2 regions of the Shewanella livingstonensis genome follow, and region 1 is predicted to be linked to the other one. Evidence: predicted binding sites of a transcription regulator. Region 1 holds the regulator's gene; the other holds the start of a gene.
The links. The regulator MetJ, encoded in region 1, represses methionine synthesis genes. The targets are predictions, from matches to a motif close to TAGACGTCTAGACGTCTA.
Positions count from the first base shown of each region.

Region 2: the regulator MetJ is predicted to act here: its motif matches at 1,766-1,783, upstream of metK (methionine adenosyltransferase).

Region 1 is NZ_CP034015.1:4,489,891-4,497,872, reverse strand. It holds gene EGC82_RS19605 (pseudouridine synthase) at 99-1,079, shown strand; gene EGC82_RS19600 (tetrathionate reductase family octaheme c-type cytochrome) at 1,189-2,583, opposite strand; gene EGC82_RS19595 (DUF3373 domain-containing protein) at 2,640-4,352, opposite strand; gene EGC82_RS19590 (c-type cytochrome) at 4,500-4,829, opposite strand; gene EGC82_RS19585 (sulfite exporter TauE/SafE family protein) at 5,159-5,896, opposite strand; gene metJ (met regulon transcriptional regulator MetJ) at 5,973-6,287, opposite strand; gene metB (cystathionine gamma-synthase) at 6,496-7,665, shown strand; gene EGC82_RS19570 (bifunctional aspartate kinase/homoserine dehydrogenase II) at 7,806-7,982, shown strand, end outside.
Region 2 is NZ_CP034015.1:4,226,602-4,234,583, reverse strand. It holds gene EGC82_RS18370 (GNAT family N-acetyltransferase) at 1-422, opposite strand, end outside; gene metK (methionine adenosyltransferase) at 584-1,735, opposite strand; gene tkt (transketolase) at 2,276-4,270, shown strand; gene epd (erythrose-4-phosphate dehydrogenase) at 4,461-5,480, shown strand; gene EGC82_RS18350 (phosphoglycerate kinase) at 5,559-6,734, shown strand; gene fba (class II fructose-bisphosphate aldolase) at 6,892-7,956, shown strand.

The DNA.
Region 1 (7,982 bases):
ATTGATATAGCGATAATCAAGATACATTTTCGGCCTAGCCTGATAAGATACCTCCTTGTTTTGAACCTTACCTTCATCTTTATATAGCCAAGTTGTTTATGCCTAATTCATCAAATAGCACTGCGGATCATCTTCAATCATCTTCCCAAACCCCAAACGCAGCCATTGCCGCTCAACCTTCGTATATTGTGTTGCCGCGTGCTAATGAATTAGCGGGTAAGCAATACCACACAGTACTTGAGTTTTTGATCGATCATTTTAAGCAAATCGATGCCAGTGTGTGGCAGCAACGGATCAATGATGGCAAAGTGCATTGGCAACATGGTGAGTTAATTACCACTGACAGTGCCTATCAAGCCACTGCGAAAGTGTATTATTACCGCGAAGTGCTGGCCGAAACGAAAGTGCCGTTTATTGAGCAGGTGTTGTATCAAGATAACGACACTATTATTGTTTATAAACCGCATTTTTTACCGGTAACGCCAGGTGGTAATTACGTTAACGAATGCCTAGTACATCGTTTACGTATCGCCACTCAAATTGATACTGTTGCACCGGCGCACAGGCTCGATAAAGATACGGCTGGGGTGATGTTAATGACGCTCAATCCGCTAACACGCCATGCATATCACCAGCTGTTTTTAGATGACAAGATCACTAAAGATTATCAGGCTATCGCTAAATTAACGCCTACGTTGCAGAGTGAATTAGCCGATAATACTGGTGCGCTTCCTATTCATTGGACGGTTAAAAATCGTATTGTGGCGGCCAATCCAAGCTTTACCATGCAAGTGGTTGAAGGCGAGGCCAATAGCCATTCTGAAATCAGTTTAGTGGCGGTTAAGGGGGATTTGGGATTATTTGAGTTAAGTCCTATTACCGGTAAAACTCATCAATTACGTGTACATATGCAAAGTTTAGGTATGCCGATTTTACACGACCGCTTTTATCCACTATTACAGCCTAAAGGGCCGAATAACTTTGATAAGCCGTTGCAGTTGTTGGCTAAACGCTTGCGCTTTATCGATCCAATCAGTGCTATGGAACAAGATTTTCAGTGCCAGGGATTACATTTTTAGACTCTGATTTAGCTAATAAAAAAACCGCCATCGTAAAAGTCGATGGCGGTTTTTTTGCTTTGCACTAGTCGCTTGCGTTAATCGTTTACGCTAGTAATTTACTGCATTTTTATTGAGCTTTTGTGTGTTTAATCCCTTTACGATTTTTCATTGGGTCGCCATCATAACCAAGGGCTTTCCAGTCTAAACGCTCGCCTTTGTTGTGGCAGTCATTACACTGTAGTGCTTTGTCTTTTGGTGACACCATGTGGTTGATGCGCCACCACATCTCAGTTTCAACAAAACCATGCTGACCACTATATTTGAGTCCTTTTTCTACCATGGTTGGGTTAGCTTCCATACCTAATTTAGCAGCTAAATCCCAATCAAACTTATCCCAGTAGCCACCTTCACCGTACGTTTTAGGGGTTATTAGAATATTGAGTTTAGCATCATAGATTTGCTTACCCGTGTGCACTTTAAATGGGTAGATTTTAGCTTTAGGGTCGCGAATATCACCTAATGGATAAGCCAATTTAACCGTTTTAGTTGGGTCCATTTTATCGCCAGCCATATACGCATCGGCGCGGCCATTAAACCAGGCATATTGTGGTTTAACGTCTTTTTGCCAAATAAAGCTGCCTTTCTTTTTCATAAAGGTGTGCTTGCCGTATTGGTCTGTTGTTTCAGGAAGATCTTCTCCTGCCTGTGACCAATCCCAACGCATTTTGGTGGGTTCATTTTTAGCAAATGAGGGTATGTGACACGTCTGACACGCTACCGTTTCCGAGTGGGTATTAAGCTTTGTATTTTTATGCGGCGCGCCATCATGGCAGTTTACACAACCAATTTTGTTTTCCCCACCAGGTGATACGCCCATCGAGTTACCGGTAATTTGATGATTTTCAGTAACGTGACAAGTTTGACACTGGAAGTCATTTCCATCGGTGTCCATGTGAACATCGGTCGCTTTGTCTGGATAAGACATTGATGAGTCTAAATCGCCGTGTTTAACCGCATCACCGCCGCCACCGTAAAAGTGGCAACTGCCGCAATTGTCACGCACGGGGGCACCTACATTTTGGGCAACATTGGCTAAATTGACTCTTGCTAAGGCCTCGCCTGCGCCCGCAGGATCTTTAATGTAAGTTCCTGTGGTGTCGTGGCAGACTAAGCAATCGACTTTGGTCATGTCTTTAAAGTCGAATGTTGAATCTTTCCAACCATAACCGGCATGGCAACTGGTACAACGCGGTTCGTTACCCGATATCGATACGCAAAAGTTGTTAATACTGTTCTTTTTACCGCGCATCACAGTGCGGTCAGGTAGTTTTTGCTCTAACTCCCAAGTCCAATGTGAAGATTTCATAAACTCTTCAGCATGTTCTTTATGGCAGGTTAAGCATTGTGTCGTCACTTCAGGGCCATTAGCAAAAGGCCCTTTTAGCGCCTCTTTGTGGTTAAATGCAGCCTGCGCGCTACTGCTCAATAACAGTAATACAGCCAGTGCTGATAATAGTTTCATGATGTTTGTCCTTACCCCTGAGCTTGTGCTCAGGGGGGCCAAGTTAGGGATGTAGGTTAGAAGTTAATCGTTAGTGAAGCATTAACGTCATAGGCGGTGTCGACCACGGGTAGCATTGAGAACGCGTTACCGGCAATCACATCGTCAACCTTCATTGGCGCACCTACAGGTGAGCCACTGCCGGTATATTCATAGTCGTAATACAAACCGGCTAACTTGATAAACATTTTTGGATTGATATCAAAGATATAATAGGCTTCGGCAACATGGCCGCGAGTGGCTAATTTACTGCCGATTGGGTCGTCTTGTGCCTGGGTGAAGGGACTCCAGTATTTAGAACCGTAGTTATATTCCAAGCCGAACTTTCCGTAGGGTGCAGGTATTTGCATACCGACATAAATGCCGTAACCATCTTTGGTGTCGCTATCAACAGTTTCTTTTGGCACCATAATAATTTCAGTACCCGTGCTGTTAAGTTCTGCTTCAAATATAGCATCGCTTAGCATGCCACCGAACAAACCGGCATTACCGTTAGGTTCTGCACGAGTCCAACCAAGTGAAGCAAACATTTTCATGTCGTCATCGGTTTCATAGGCATAACCTAAGCCACCTAAGTACAAATCACCAATCACACCGCTTGGTTGCACGCGGGTGACAAAGTTAAAGTTGTCAAATTTTTGCATGTCTTGATACATGGTTGGGGCAAAGATACCCGCCAGTTGAGTCGGGAATGCCATGGTGCCCGTAAAGCCATCATTGACATCTTTAGCACCGAATAAAGTGAACTGTAAGAAATGGTTACCGTCATTAATCACGTCGATATTAAACCCGCCGAGATGGGTATCTTTGGTGATGATGTCACCAAACAATTCGCCATTGCCGTACTGTGATTCAAAGCCTTGGCCATAGCAAAAACGTACTGTTTGGCCTTCAATACCGGTAATATCGCTAAGATCATAACCTAGGGTTAGACCGTCGAAGTTGAAGTTAACTAAATGACCCGATGGCGTGCCGCCTCTGAGCTCATTTTCACGATAATGATTTGGTGGACCGTAGGTTGATGGACGACGTCCAATAGAAAGGTAAGTGCCACTGCCGTTAATGTCTTTCCAGTTAAAATAGGCGCGTTCTACTTTTAATTCATCACCACTGGTGCTACCGCTACTGGTGCCATCCATGGTGAATGAATTCCATGAGTCGAATACTTTAACCCCAGCAGAGTCTCCCCAGCTTTTAAACATGGTTAAGCGTCCTGCAAAGCTGACGTTATCCCACACTTTGGCGTCAATGTTTAGGCGTAATCGAGTTGTGTAAAATATATCGTTATCAATGTCTTGTTGGGTTTTTTGGCCTAACAACATTGGCATAACGCCTTGAAGCATACCGCTTTGAAACGCGCTGGCTAAATCAGGGTTTGCCATCATCATTTGGCCTAACGGTGAGGTAGCACTATTTGGATCGCCAAACACTCCTGACATGGCTTTAGCGCCAAAGTCAGAAAAGTTAACGTTCATGGCTGGGTTCCAAGTGACATTTTGATAATGTAATGAATGCGCTTTGGTTCTAAAATCACCCGTAATTGCCACTCTGTCTAGGGCGGTGTGACGTTCGGTTTTATCAACTCGTGAGTTTAAGTCGTCGAGATCGTCGGTAATGCTGGCAAGTTGCTGTTTAAGATCGGCAATTTTTTGTGCATCTGTGTCTGCTGCTAGGCTTGCGCCGCTCATAAAGAGCGCGTTAGCCACTAATATTGAGATGAGAGTTCTCATGGTCTTTCTCCCCAATTAGCCAAATAAATAAGTCATTTTGGCTAATTTTTGTTGTAAAAATCCCTGAGGCTAAGCCCCACTATTTTTTCAGTTTGATTATTGGCTGGTGCTTTCGCTTAAGACGAAAAGGCACTCAGCATTAATGCGTTAGCCGCAGGTTGCTGGTTGGTCTGAATCGGCGGCGTGGTCATATAAAAACTGTTGAATATCTTTTAAGTCTTTTTCTGACAACGCTTCAAAAACGGCAGGTTTAGCCTTGTGCATGTCGCGTGTAAAAAAACGATCCCACTGGCTCATGGTTTTGGTCATCGGGGTGAGTTCTTGGCCTTCACTGTTGGCACTGTGGCAGGCTTTACATTCTTTTTTGTACAGGTGTTTGCCTTTTTTAGGATTACCACCTTCAGCTGCCATAACTTGGCTACCAAAAGATAATGCAATGGCGATTGCGATACCGACCTTTATGTAAGTGTTCATCATTTTATCCTCTACAGGGCTTATTATTAGAAGTGCATTAGCAAGATGTCATTATGTCTTTGCTGTAAACAATGTTACCTAAAAGGGAGTAGTGTTAATTTGAAGTAGATCATGTTCATGAGATAAATCTAATTGAAAAAAAGTTAATTGAATAAAATCTAATGAATGAGTGTGATGCAGATCTATTGTATAGAGAACAAGATTTTGTTAGGAAGACTATATGGCGAGCGATAGGTGTTTGGCCGCCATAGCAATGTGCAGCCACGCCTAGGATGTGTTACTGGGTAAACTGCTAGTGGTGTGAGTGAGGCTAGTGAAGCTAGTGAAGTTAGTTAGATTAATGCACTGGTGGACTTTATTACCAATATTGTTGCACTAATACTGCACAAAATTAATGTTGCGGTGCGGGTTTTGTCTTTATCGACACGGCCAATTAATCGGCCAGAAACAAGATAACCAGCAACGACGGAAGGCAATAATAACAGTGATAACCATAAATGCTTTACTTCAACTAAGCCGACAATGGCTAATATAGCTAACGCAATTAATGAGCTAAACACGAAGAAGGCTGATAATGCCGCTCTAAATTGACTTGCATCTCGGCCTGCAAGCAAAATGGCCATTGGCGGGCCGCCGATGGCTGCGATATTACCAAATATGCCCGAAAATACCCCTGCGATAAATAAACTGAGGCGATTAATGGGGGCGGTAAAGCGAAAGATACTAAGAATTACAGCAATAAACACAATCGCCGCAATTACTAGCCCTAATATGGCTTGTGGGGCAAACAGCAATAGTCCAGCGCCTAAAAATCCGCCAGGAATACGCCCAAGTAAGGCATATTGCAAACCATTAAATTGCAGGTGGCCACGCTCTCGAAAAAGCGTCATTGCAGAAATGGCAAAACCCATAACAATAATGGGTACGGGAACTAATTGAGGATTAACAATATACAGCAGCGGGCTTGCAACAACGGCTAACCCAAAGCCAATTAAGCTTTGGGTTAGCGCGCCAAAAAACACGATAATTGATGCCAGAATCAAGGTCGTTGGATCGATAAATGACATCATAAGTTCTCTTTCAAAACATCACTGCTTCTTTTATAGGGCAGTTTCAAAGTCTGTGAGGTAATCACTAAGCAGTGAATTATTCGAGCTCTTCCCACTCGATACCCATGTCATCCATTAACTTTTTCGCTTCACTTGGAATGCTATCCGGCTGATCTTTTGATAAATCGCCGTCATAAGGTAATGGTTGACCTGTGTACGCATGCAAAAATGCTTCGCATAACAGTTCACTGTTAGTTGCATGGCGCAGATTATTTATCTGGCGACGCGTCCGCTCATCTGTCAGTACTTTTAATACTTTTAAAGGGATAGAAACCGTAATCTTTTTTACTTGTTCATTCTTTTTGCCGTGTTCGGCATATGGGCTGATATATTCGCCATTCCACTCAGTCATTAACTTACCCTTAACGATAAATACGCTGCAGATTTTAAACCGTTACAATCTCTAGTCAAATTATTGCTACTATTTAATCCCGATGCAAATAGATTTCTTGATGTTTAGACGTCTAAACGTCTATTTTTATTGACGGATGGGGAACTCTTCGGTAAATTTAGACGTCTAGACATCTATTTGTGTGTTTGTGATATTTTAGGAGTCAACTATGACTAAGCTTCAAAGCGCCACTTTGGCCGTTCGCCAAGGTATTGAAACAGACACACAACATGGTGCTATCGTGCCACCTATTTATTTATCGACCAATTATTCATTTGATGGCCATAACAATCCACGCGAGTTTGATTACAGTCGTTCGGGTAATCCAACACGTTGTATTTTGGGTGAGGCACTGGCAAAACTTGAGCAAGGTGCCACCGGTGTGGTGACATGCACTGGCATGGCCGCCATTACCCTAGTGACCAGTTTACTGGGGCCAGATGATTTATTGGTTGTGCCGCACGATTGTTATGGTGGTAGTTATCGCTTATTTACTAATTTGGCTAAAAAAGGCCAATTTAGGTTATTAGTTATTGATCAAACAGATCCTCAAGCACTCAGTAAAGCCATTGCCCAAAAACCTAAAATGGTGTGGTTAGAAACCCCTTCAAACCCATTACTGCGGGTGGTCGATATTAATGCGATTAGTCTTGCTTGCCATACTGTAGGCGCGTTAGTGGCGGTTGATAACACCTTTTTATCGCCAATATTACAGCAACCTTTGCTATTGGGTGCCGACATCGTTATTCACTCAACCACCAAATACATTAACGGTCACAGTGATGTGGTTGGCGGCGCAGTAGTAGCCAAAGATGCTGAAGTGGGTGAGTTATTACATTGGTGGTCAAACACGCTAGGGCTTACCGGTTCAGCATTTGACAGCTACTTAACCTTACGCGGCTTACGCACTTTAGCGGTGCGCATTCGTGAACATCAACGTAATGCCCAAAAAATTGTTGAGTTACTTAATAGCAGTGGCGTAGTGGCTAAAGTGTATTATCCCGGACTAAAAGATCATCCAGGTCACGAAATAGCCGCAAAACAACAACAAGGCTTTGGCGCTATGTTAAGTTTTGAGTTAATTGGTGGCGAAGCTGAAGTTGTGGCCTTTTTACAGGCACTCTCTTTATTTAGTGTTGCTGAAAGTTTAGGCGGAGTGGAAAGTTTAGTCGCCGTTCCGGCTACGATGACCCATCGTGCAATGGACCCACAGGCAAGGCAACAGGCTGGTATTAAAGACACTTTATTGAGACTATCTGTCGGTATTGAAGATGCAGATGACCTCTTAGCCGATATTCAAGCAGGCCTAGCAGCGGTTACTGCGATAAAATCAGCTTAATTTCGCTTAATTCGAGTTTAAGTTTGCTGTGGTTTCGGTCAAATTAAGTAAAATAGTAAAACATGCACTTGCACACTATTCATTTCAAATTAGAAGTCTAGCAGTCGCAATAAAAGTATTAGTTGTTTAAGGAGTCAGTAATGGCGCGAAGTCATTTACATAAGTTTGGTGGTTCAAGTTTAGCGGATGCAGATTGCTATCGCCGTGTTGCTCATATTTTGCTTACACATGGTCAAAGTGATGATTTAGTTGTGGTATCCGCCGCCGGAAAAACGACTAATTTCTTATATAAATTACTCAGTTTGCGTGATAGCGGT
Region 2 (7,982 bases), 260 kb from region 1:
GGATGAACCAGTAATCCATTGACCAGTTGATATCGACCTATCGGTTTAACTCTTATTGCGGCAATAATTTTCAGTTGTCTGTATTCCGCTTCATTAACGTCATTACTACCGTTATTAATATCACGACTAATATCATCTCGACTATTTTTAGCCGTCGAATCTAGATGATGGATCACTGCAACGGCTTCTTTTTGGGCTAGTCGCGCATAAGGCATATAACGGCGATAGAATAATTTAATCGCAGACCACTCTTTTATGACGGAGAGTTCAATAGCAGCGAGTTCATCCTCAGTGACTTTAACTGCAGTAGGATTGGTTATCACCGATTTATTTGCAATCGGTTTAGCCTCAATGGATAACGATGTAACAGATGGTTTGAGGTTTGCCGTTATTTTTGTGTCCAGCCAAGTCGGTTGATACATAACAAAATCCATTGTTGAGACCAAATCGTTGCCTTTAAAGTGATTACTACAAATGAGGTATCGTAAATAACATAAAACCGCCAATGGGCGGTTTTATGTTTGATATCGTTTTAGCGTAATCAACAAGCTACAACGTTATGACGATATATTTAGTTTGCTTATTATAGTCCGGCATCTGCACGGAGAATTTCAGCTTTATCCGTCGCTTCCCACGGGAATATATCGCGACCAAAATGACCATAAGCCGCAGTTTGTTGATAGATTGGACGCGCTAAATCTAACATTGCCGTTAAGCCATATGGGCGTAATTCGAAGTGTTGACGAATTAACTTGATCAATACTTCTTCAGACACTTTACCAGTACCGAATGTTTCAATACTAATAGAGGTTGGCTCTGCAACACCAATAGCGTAAGACACTTGTAGCTCACAACGGTCAGCAAGACCAGCAGCAACGATGTTTTTAGCTACATAACGTGCAGCATAAGCTGCGCTACGGTCTACTTTTGATGGGTCTTTACCAGAGAAAGCACCACCACCATGACGCGCCATTCCGCCATAAGTATCTACAATAATCTTGCGGCCTGTTAAACCACAATCACCAACAGGGCCGCCAATGACAAAGCGACCAGTAGGGTTGATAAAGTATTTAGTGTTTTTGTTTAACCATTGCGCAGGTAATACCGGCTTGATGATGGTTTCCATTACCGCTTCAATCAAGTCAGCTTGGGTCACATCTTCACGATGTTGAGTTGATAATACAATCGCATCGATACCGATGATTTTTCCATCATCATAAGCAAACGTGACCTGGCTTTTAGCATCTGGGCGTAACCAAGGTAGTGTGCCGTCTTTACGGACTTCAGACTGACGCTTAACTAATTTGTGGGCATAAGTAATCGGTGCAGGCATTAATACGTCGGTTTCATTGCTGGCATAACCAAACATTAACCCTTGGTCGCCCGCGCCTTGCTCTGCAGGATCTGAACGATCAACACCTTGGTTAATATCTGGAGACTGTTTGCCAATAGCATTTAAAACAGCACATGAATCAGCATCAAAACCCATATCTGAATTGGTATAACCGATTTCGCGTACCGTTTTACGGGTAATTTCTTCAATGTCGACCCAAGCAGAAGTGGTGACTTCACCGCCCACTAATACCATACCGGTTTTGACATACGTTTCGCACGCAACACGAGCTTTTGGATCTTGCTCAAGTATTGCGTCTAATACCGCATCAGAAATCTGATCGGCGATTTTATCTGGATGACCTTCTGAGACCGACTCAGAGGTAAACAAGTGCTTTGCCATAATAGGAGAATCTCGTTGGTTGCATTTGAATATACGTCTAGACGTCTATTTTAGTCGAAATCTAATTTGATAACACCCCTTTATACGAATTTAACTGGAGAATTGTGCAGTAGTGCAGGAATATTTTATATTCACAATGAGTGTGTTTAGCTGGTGGGTCAATCAAATTACTGATTATAATGGGTATTAATGGTTTGCGTTGATCTGTTTTAATCACTTTGGTGCCATTAATTGAACAATATCAAGGTTGATTATTAGGCCTTAGCTGAAGATATGATATGTTTTTTACCGATGTTGAGTTGCTTTTTAGCTTGACTGTCAATAAATAATTACTCGGTTCATCAATGTCTCTGATTGGTTTTTATCCTTGAGATGTGGTGCATAAAATAGAGCTGTTTTGTGACCTGCAATGGTTAAAATGTGGTTTATTAATGACAAAAAATGTAAACTGAGAAATTTTAATTTGCGTCACATCGCCTAGTAGGGGAAAATATGGCTTCACAATTGCCCGCTAAACCTTACAAACAAGCAGGAGAGAGCATGTCATCTCGTAAAGTACTCGCTAACGCTATTCGCGCCTTAAGTATGGATGCGGTTCAAAAAGCCAATTCTGGTCATCCAGGTGCCCCAATGGGTATGGCTGATATCGCCGAAGTGCTATGGAATGATTTTCTAAAGCATAATCCAACTAATCCTAACTGGGTCGATCGCGATCGTTTTGTTTTGTCAAACGGTCATGGCTCTATGCTTATTTACTCTTTACTGCATTTATCTGGTTATGAATTGCCAATTGAAGAGCTAAAGCAATTCCGCCAATTACATTCAAAAACACCTGGCCATCCAGAATATGGTTATACACCTGGTGTTGAAACGACAACGGGTCCTTTAGGTGCTGGTTTGAGTAATGCTGTTGGTATGGCGATTGCTGAAAAAACCTTGGCAGCCCAGTTTAACCGTCCAGGTCACGACATTGTCGATCACTTCACTTATTGTTTCTTGGGTGATGGTTGTTTAATGGAAGGTATTTCTCACGAAGTCAGTTCATTAGCCGGAACATTAGGCCTTGGAAAGTTAGTGGCATTTTGGGATGACAACGGTATTTCTATCGATGGTCATGTTGAAGGTTGGTTCACTGACGATACCCCTAAGCGTTTTGAAGCTTATGGCTGGCATGTCATTGCTGATGTAGATGGCCATAATCCAGATGCTATCCGTGCAGCAATTGAACAAGCTAAATCTGTAACAGATAAACCATCTATGATTTGCTGTAAAACCATTATTGGTTTTGGCTCGCCGAACAAATCGGGTAGCCATGATTGTCATGGTGCACCATTAGGTGATGCTGAAATTGCCGCCGCACGTGAGTTCTTAAACTGGCCACACGCGCCATTTGAAATCCCATCAGATGTGTATGCTGGTTGGGATGCTAAGCATAAAGGTGTTGCTAACGAGTCATTATGGAATGATAAGTTTGCCGCTTATCAAGCTGCATTCCCAGAGCTTGCTGCAGAATATGAACGCCGTGTATTGAAAGGTGACTTACCTGCAGATTTTGAAGTAAAAGCACAAGCTTTTATTCAAGAAAGCCAAGATAAAGCTGAAGGTATTGCGAGTCGTAAAGCGTCTCAAAATGCGATTGGTTTCTTTGGTGCTATGTTGCCTGAATTACTCGGCGGCAGCGCAGACTTAGCCGGTTCTAACTTAACGCTTTGGTCTGGTTCAAAAGGCATACAAGACGATCCTGCCGGTAACTACATCTATTACGGTGTACGTGAGTTCGGGATGAGCGGTATTATGAACGGCGCGTCGTTACATGGTGGTTTTATTAACTATGGCGCAACCTTCATGATGTTTATGGAATATGCGCGTAACGCGGTTCGTATGTCTGCGTTAATGGGCATTCAAAATATTTTCGTTTACACCCATGACTCTATTGGTCAAGGCGAAGATGGTCCAACCCATCAGCCTATTGAGCAATTGGCTAACTTGCGTTTAACGCCGAATATGGCCGTTTGGCGCCCATGTGATGCAGCAGAAACGGCTGTTTCATGGAAAGTAGCCATTGAGCGTCGTGATGCTCCTACATCATTAATCTTTAGTCGTCAGGGTCTTAAAGCCCAAGCGCGTACCGCTGAGCAATTAGCTAACGTGGCTAAAGGGGGTTATGTACTGTCTGATTGCCAAGGTACTGCTGATGTGATTTTGATTGCAACAGGTTCTGAAGTGCAATTAGCTATGGATTCTGCTGTAGAGCTAACCAAACTAGGTCAAAAAGTACGGGTAGTGTCTATGCCTTCTACTACCGAGTTTGATAAGCAAGATGCTGCTTACAAAGAATCTGTACTACCAAAAGGCGTCACTAAACGTGTTGCTGTTGAAGCTGCCCATACTGATTTCTGGTACAAGTATGTTGGTTTTGATGGCGGCGTAGTGGGTATGACTACCTTCGGTGAGTCAGCTCCTGGTGGTGATTTACTTAAACATTTCGGCTTCACTGTTGATAATGTAGTAAAAACTGTCCAGTCTTTAGGATAATCATCTGAGATTAAACACTTATCTATTAAGTGTTTAATCTGTATAATAACGGCTTGCAATACGATTGCAGGCCGTTTTTTTATGTCTTTATTTCACGTAAAACAATACATGCTAAGTTACTTATATTTCAGTTCTTTTTACTATAATTGATTCAATCATAAGTGCTTTAGTTAATTATTCTGGACCCTAAATGATTCGAGTTGCAATTAATGGTTATGGCCGGATTGGCCGCTCAATACTTCGTGCCTTGTACGAATCTGGTAAACGTCAACAAATCCAAATTGTGGCGATCAATGAGTTGGCAAAGCCAGAAGCCATTTGTCATTTAACCCAATATGACACTACTCATGGTCGTTTTAAGCATACCGTTAAACTAAGCGGTGATCAGTTACTTATTGGCGATGACAGTATTTTATTACTCAATCAAGCTGATGCTAACTTATTGCCTTGGGCTGAGCTTGATATTGATATTGTTTATGAAGCCACCGGCAGCTTAATTGACCGTCATGCTTGCGAAGCACATATTCAAGCTGGCGCTAAGCAAGTGCTTATTAGCCATCCTTCTTCTGCAGACGTTGATGCCACCATTGTCTATGGTGTCAATCATGACTTATTACGCGCAGAGCATACCGTTATTTCTAACGCGTCTTGCACCACTAATTGTATTGTTCCGGTTATCGATGTATTAGATAAGCATTTTGAAGTCAAAAGTGGCGCGATTACCACAATTCACTCGGCGATGAATGATCAACAAGTGATTGACGCTTATCATGACGATTTACGCCGAACGCGCGCCGCAGGTCAATCTATTATTCCAGTGGACACAAAATTAGCTCGCGGCATTGAGCGTATTTTGCCGCACATGAAAGATAAGTTTGAAGCCATTTCTGTGCGGGTTCCCACCATAAATGTGACCGCGATCGACTTATCTGTCACGCTAGAGAAAAAAGTCAATATTGAACAGATTAACAGTGTGTTACAACTTGCCTCAAACGGCAGTTTTAATGGTATTTTAGGTTATACTGACGAGCCATTGGTATCGTGTGACTTTAACCACGATCCCCGTTCTAGCATCGTTGATGGTACCCAAACTCGTGTCAGCGCCGGCCACTTGGTCAAATTGTTATTATGGTGCGACAACGAATGGGGTTTTGCCAACCGTATGCTCGATACTAGCTTAGCAATGATCCAAGCAAAGTTAGATAGGTAATATCAACAGATTATGTGCAATGGGTTAAACCGGTTGCGCAGCAAGACTTTGTATTAACTTAAAAAGGAACTGCTAATTATGGCAATTATTAACATGACAGATTTAGATCTACAAAATAAGCGCGTGCTTATCCGTGAAGATTTAAACGTACCTGTCAGCGACGGTGTTGTAACAAGTGATGCGCGTTTACGAGCATCATTACCAACCATTCAACTCGCATTGAAAAAAGGCGCCGCCGTAATGGTGATGTCTCATTTAGGCCGCCCAACAGAAGGCGAGTTTAACGCTGAATATTCAATGCAACCGGTAGTCGATTATTTAACTAAAGCGTTAGATTGTTCAGTGCGCTTAGTGAGTAATTATCTTGATGGTGTTGAGGTTAATGTTGGCGAAGTCGTCGTATTTGAAAACGTTCGCTTTAATATTGGCGAAGGTAAAAATGATGAAACATTATCTAAAAAAATGGCAGCACTGTGCGATGTCTATGTAATGGACGCATTTGGAACGGCTCACCGCGCCCAAGCATCTACTCATGGCGTCGGTGTGTATGCGCCTATTGCCTGTGCTGGCCCATTATTATCACAAGAATTAGATGCATTAGGCAAAGCGCTTGATAACCCTGCTCGTCCAATGGTGGCGATTGTAGGTGGATCTAAAGTGTCAACTAAATTAACCGTGCTTGAAAGCTTATCGACCAAAGTTGACCAGTTAGTTGTGGGTGGCGGTATTGCTAATACCTTTATTGCTGCTGCAGGTTATAAAGTTGGCAAGTCGTTGTATGAAGCTGATCTAGTAGAAGAGGCCAAGCGTCTTATTGCGAATGCCCGAAGCCGTGGTGGTGATATCCCTGTGCCAACGGATGTGGTAGTGGCGAGTGAATTTAGCCCTACCGCAGCAGCTACGTTGAAATCAGTGAGCGAAGTGACTGACAGCGACATGATTTTCGATATTGGTCCTGACAGTGCAGAAGCCTTAGCTAAAATTATTGAACAAGCGGGCACTATCGTCTGGAATGGCCCAGTAGGCGTGTTTGAGTTTGATCAATTCGGTGAAGGTACCAAGCGTATTGCTCAAGCGATCGCAAATTCCAAAGCATTTTCTATTGCTGGCGGTGGTGACACTCTGGCAGCAGTGGATAAATACAATATTGCCGACAAAGTATCGTATATTTCAACCGGCGGTGGTGCTTTCCTTGAATTTTTAGAAGGTAAAGAGCTACCTGCCGTTGCAATGCTTGAAAAACGTGGCGCTTAGTTCACGTATTAAATATTTGTGCCGTAAAGCCTAATAATAATTATTATAAAAAAAATGCTCTGACATAATCTACAGGATGTAGGTTATGTCAGAGTGTAAAATCCGTCCAAACGATAGCGACCTAGGTGAGTAATCACCCTATTAATGGAGAACAAAAATGGCTCTTATCTCTCTACGACAACTGCTTGACCACGCTGCAGAGCATGGTTATGGCGTCCCTGCATTTAACGTGAACAACCTTGAGCAAATGCGTGCAATTATGCAAGCGGCTGAAGCAACAGACAGCCCTGTGATTGTGCAGGCATCTGCAGGTGCACGTAAATATGCACGCCCACAATTTTTAAAATACTTAATGGCCGCCGCGCTTGAGCAGTATCCTGATATTCCGGTCTGTATTCATCAAGATCACGGTACTGATCCTGACATTTGTCAGCGTTCAATTCAGTTAGGTATGTCATCAGTGATGATGGACGGCTCATTAATGGCTGATGGTAAAACACCAGCGTCATACGACTACAACGTAGATGTGACTCGTCGTACGGTCGCATTTGCTCATGCTTGTGGTGTATCTGTTGAAGGTGAAATTGGTTGTTTAGGCAGTTTAGAAACTGGCCAAGCTGGTGAAGAAGATGGTGTGGGTGCGTCAGGTATTCTAAGCATGGACCAAATGCTAACTACGCCAGAAGAAGCAGCGCGTTTTGTTGCTGATACTCACGTTGATGCATTAGCCATTGCTATTGGTACCAGCCATGGTGCGTACAAGTTTAGCCGTAAACCAACCGGTGATGTACTACGTATTGACCGTATTAAAGAAATCCATGCGCGTATCCCTAATACGCATCTAGTGATGCACGGTTCATCTTCAGTACCGCAAGAGTGGCTTAAAATCATCAACCAGTATGGTGGTGAAATTCCAGAAACTTACGGTGTACCACTAGAAGAAATCGTTGAAGGTATTAAGCACGGTGTGCGTAAAGTGAACATTGATACCGATTTACGTTTAGCGTCCACAGGTGCCGTGCGTAAATTCCTAGCTGAACATCCTGCAGAATTTGATCCGCGTAAATTCTTAAAAGCATCAATGGAAGCAATGGCTGACATTTGTACTACGCGTTATGAAGCATTTGGTTGTGCTGGCATGGGCTCTAAAATTAAGCCTAAGTCACTGCAAGCCATGTATAAAGCTTATCAATCTGGTGAACTTGATCCTAAAATCATGTAAACCAATTATAGCGTAAAACAGCAAAT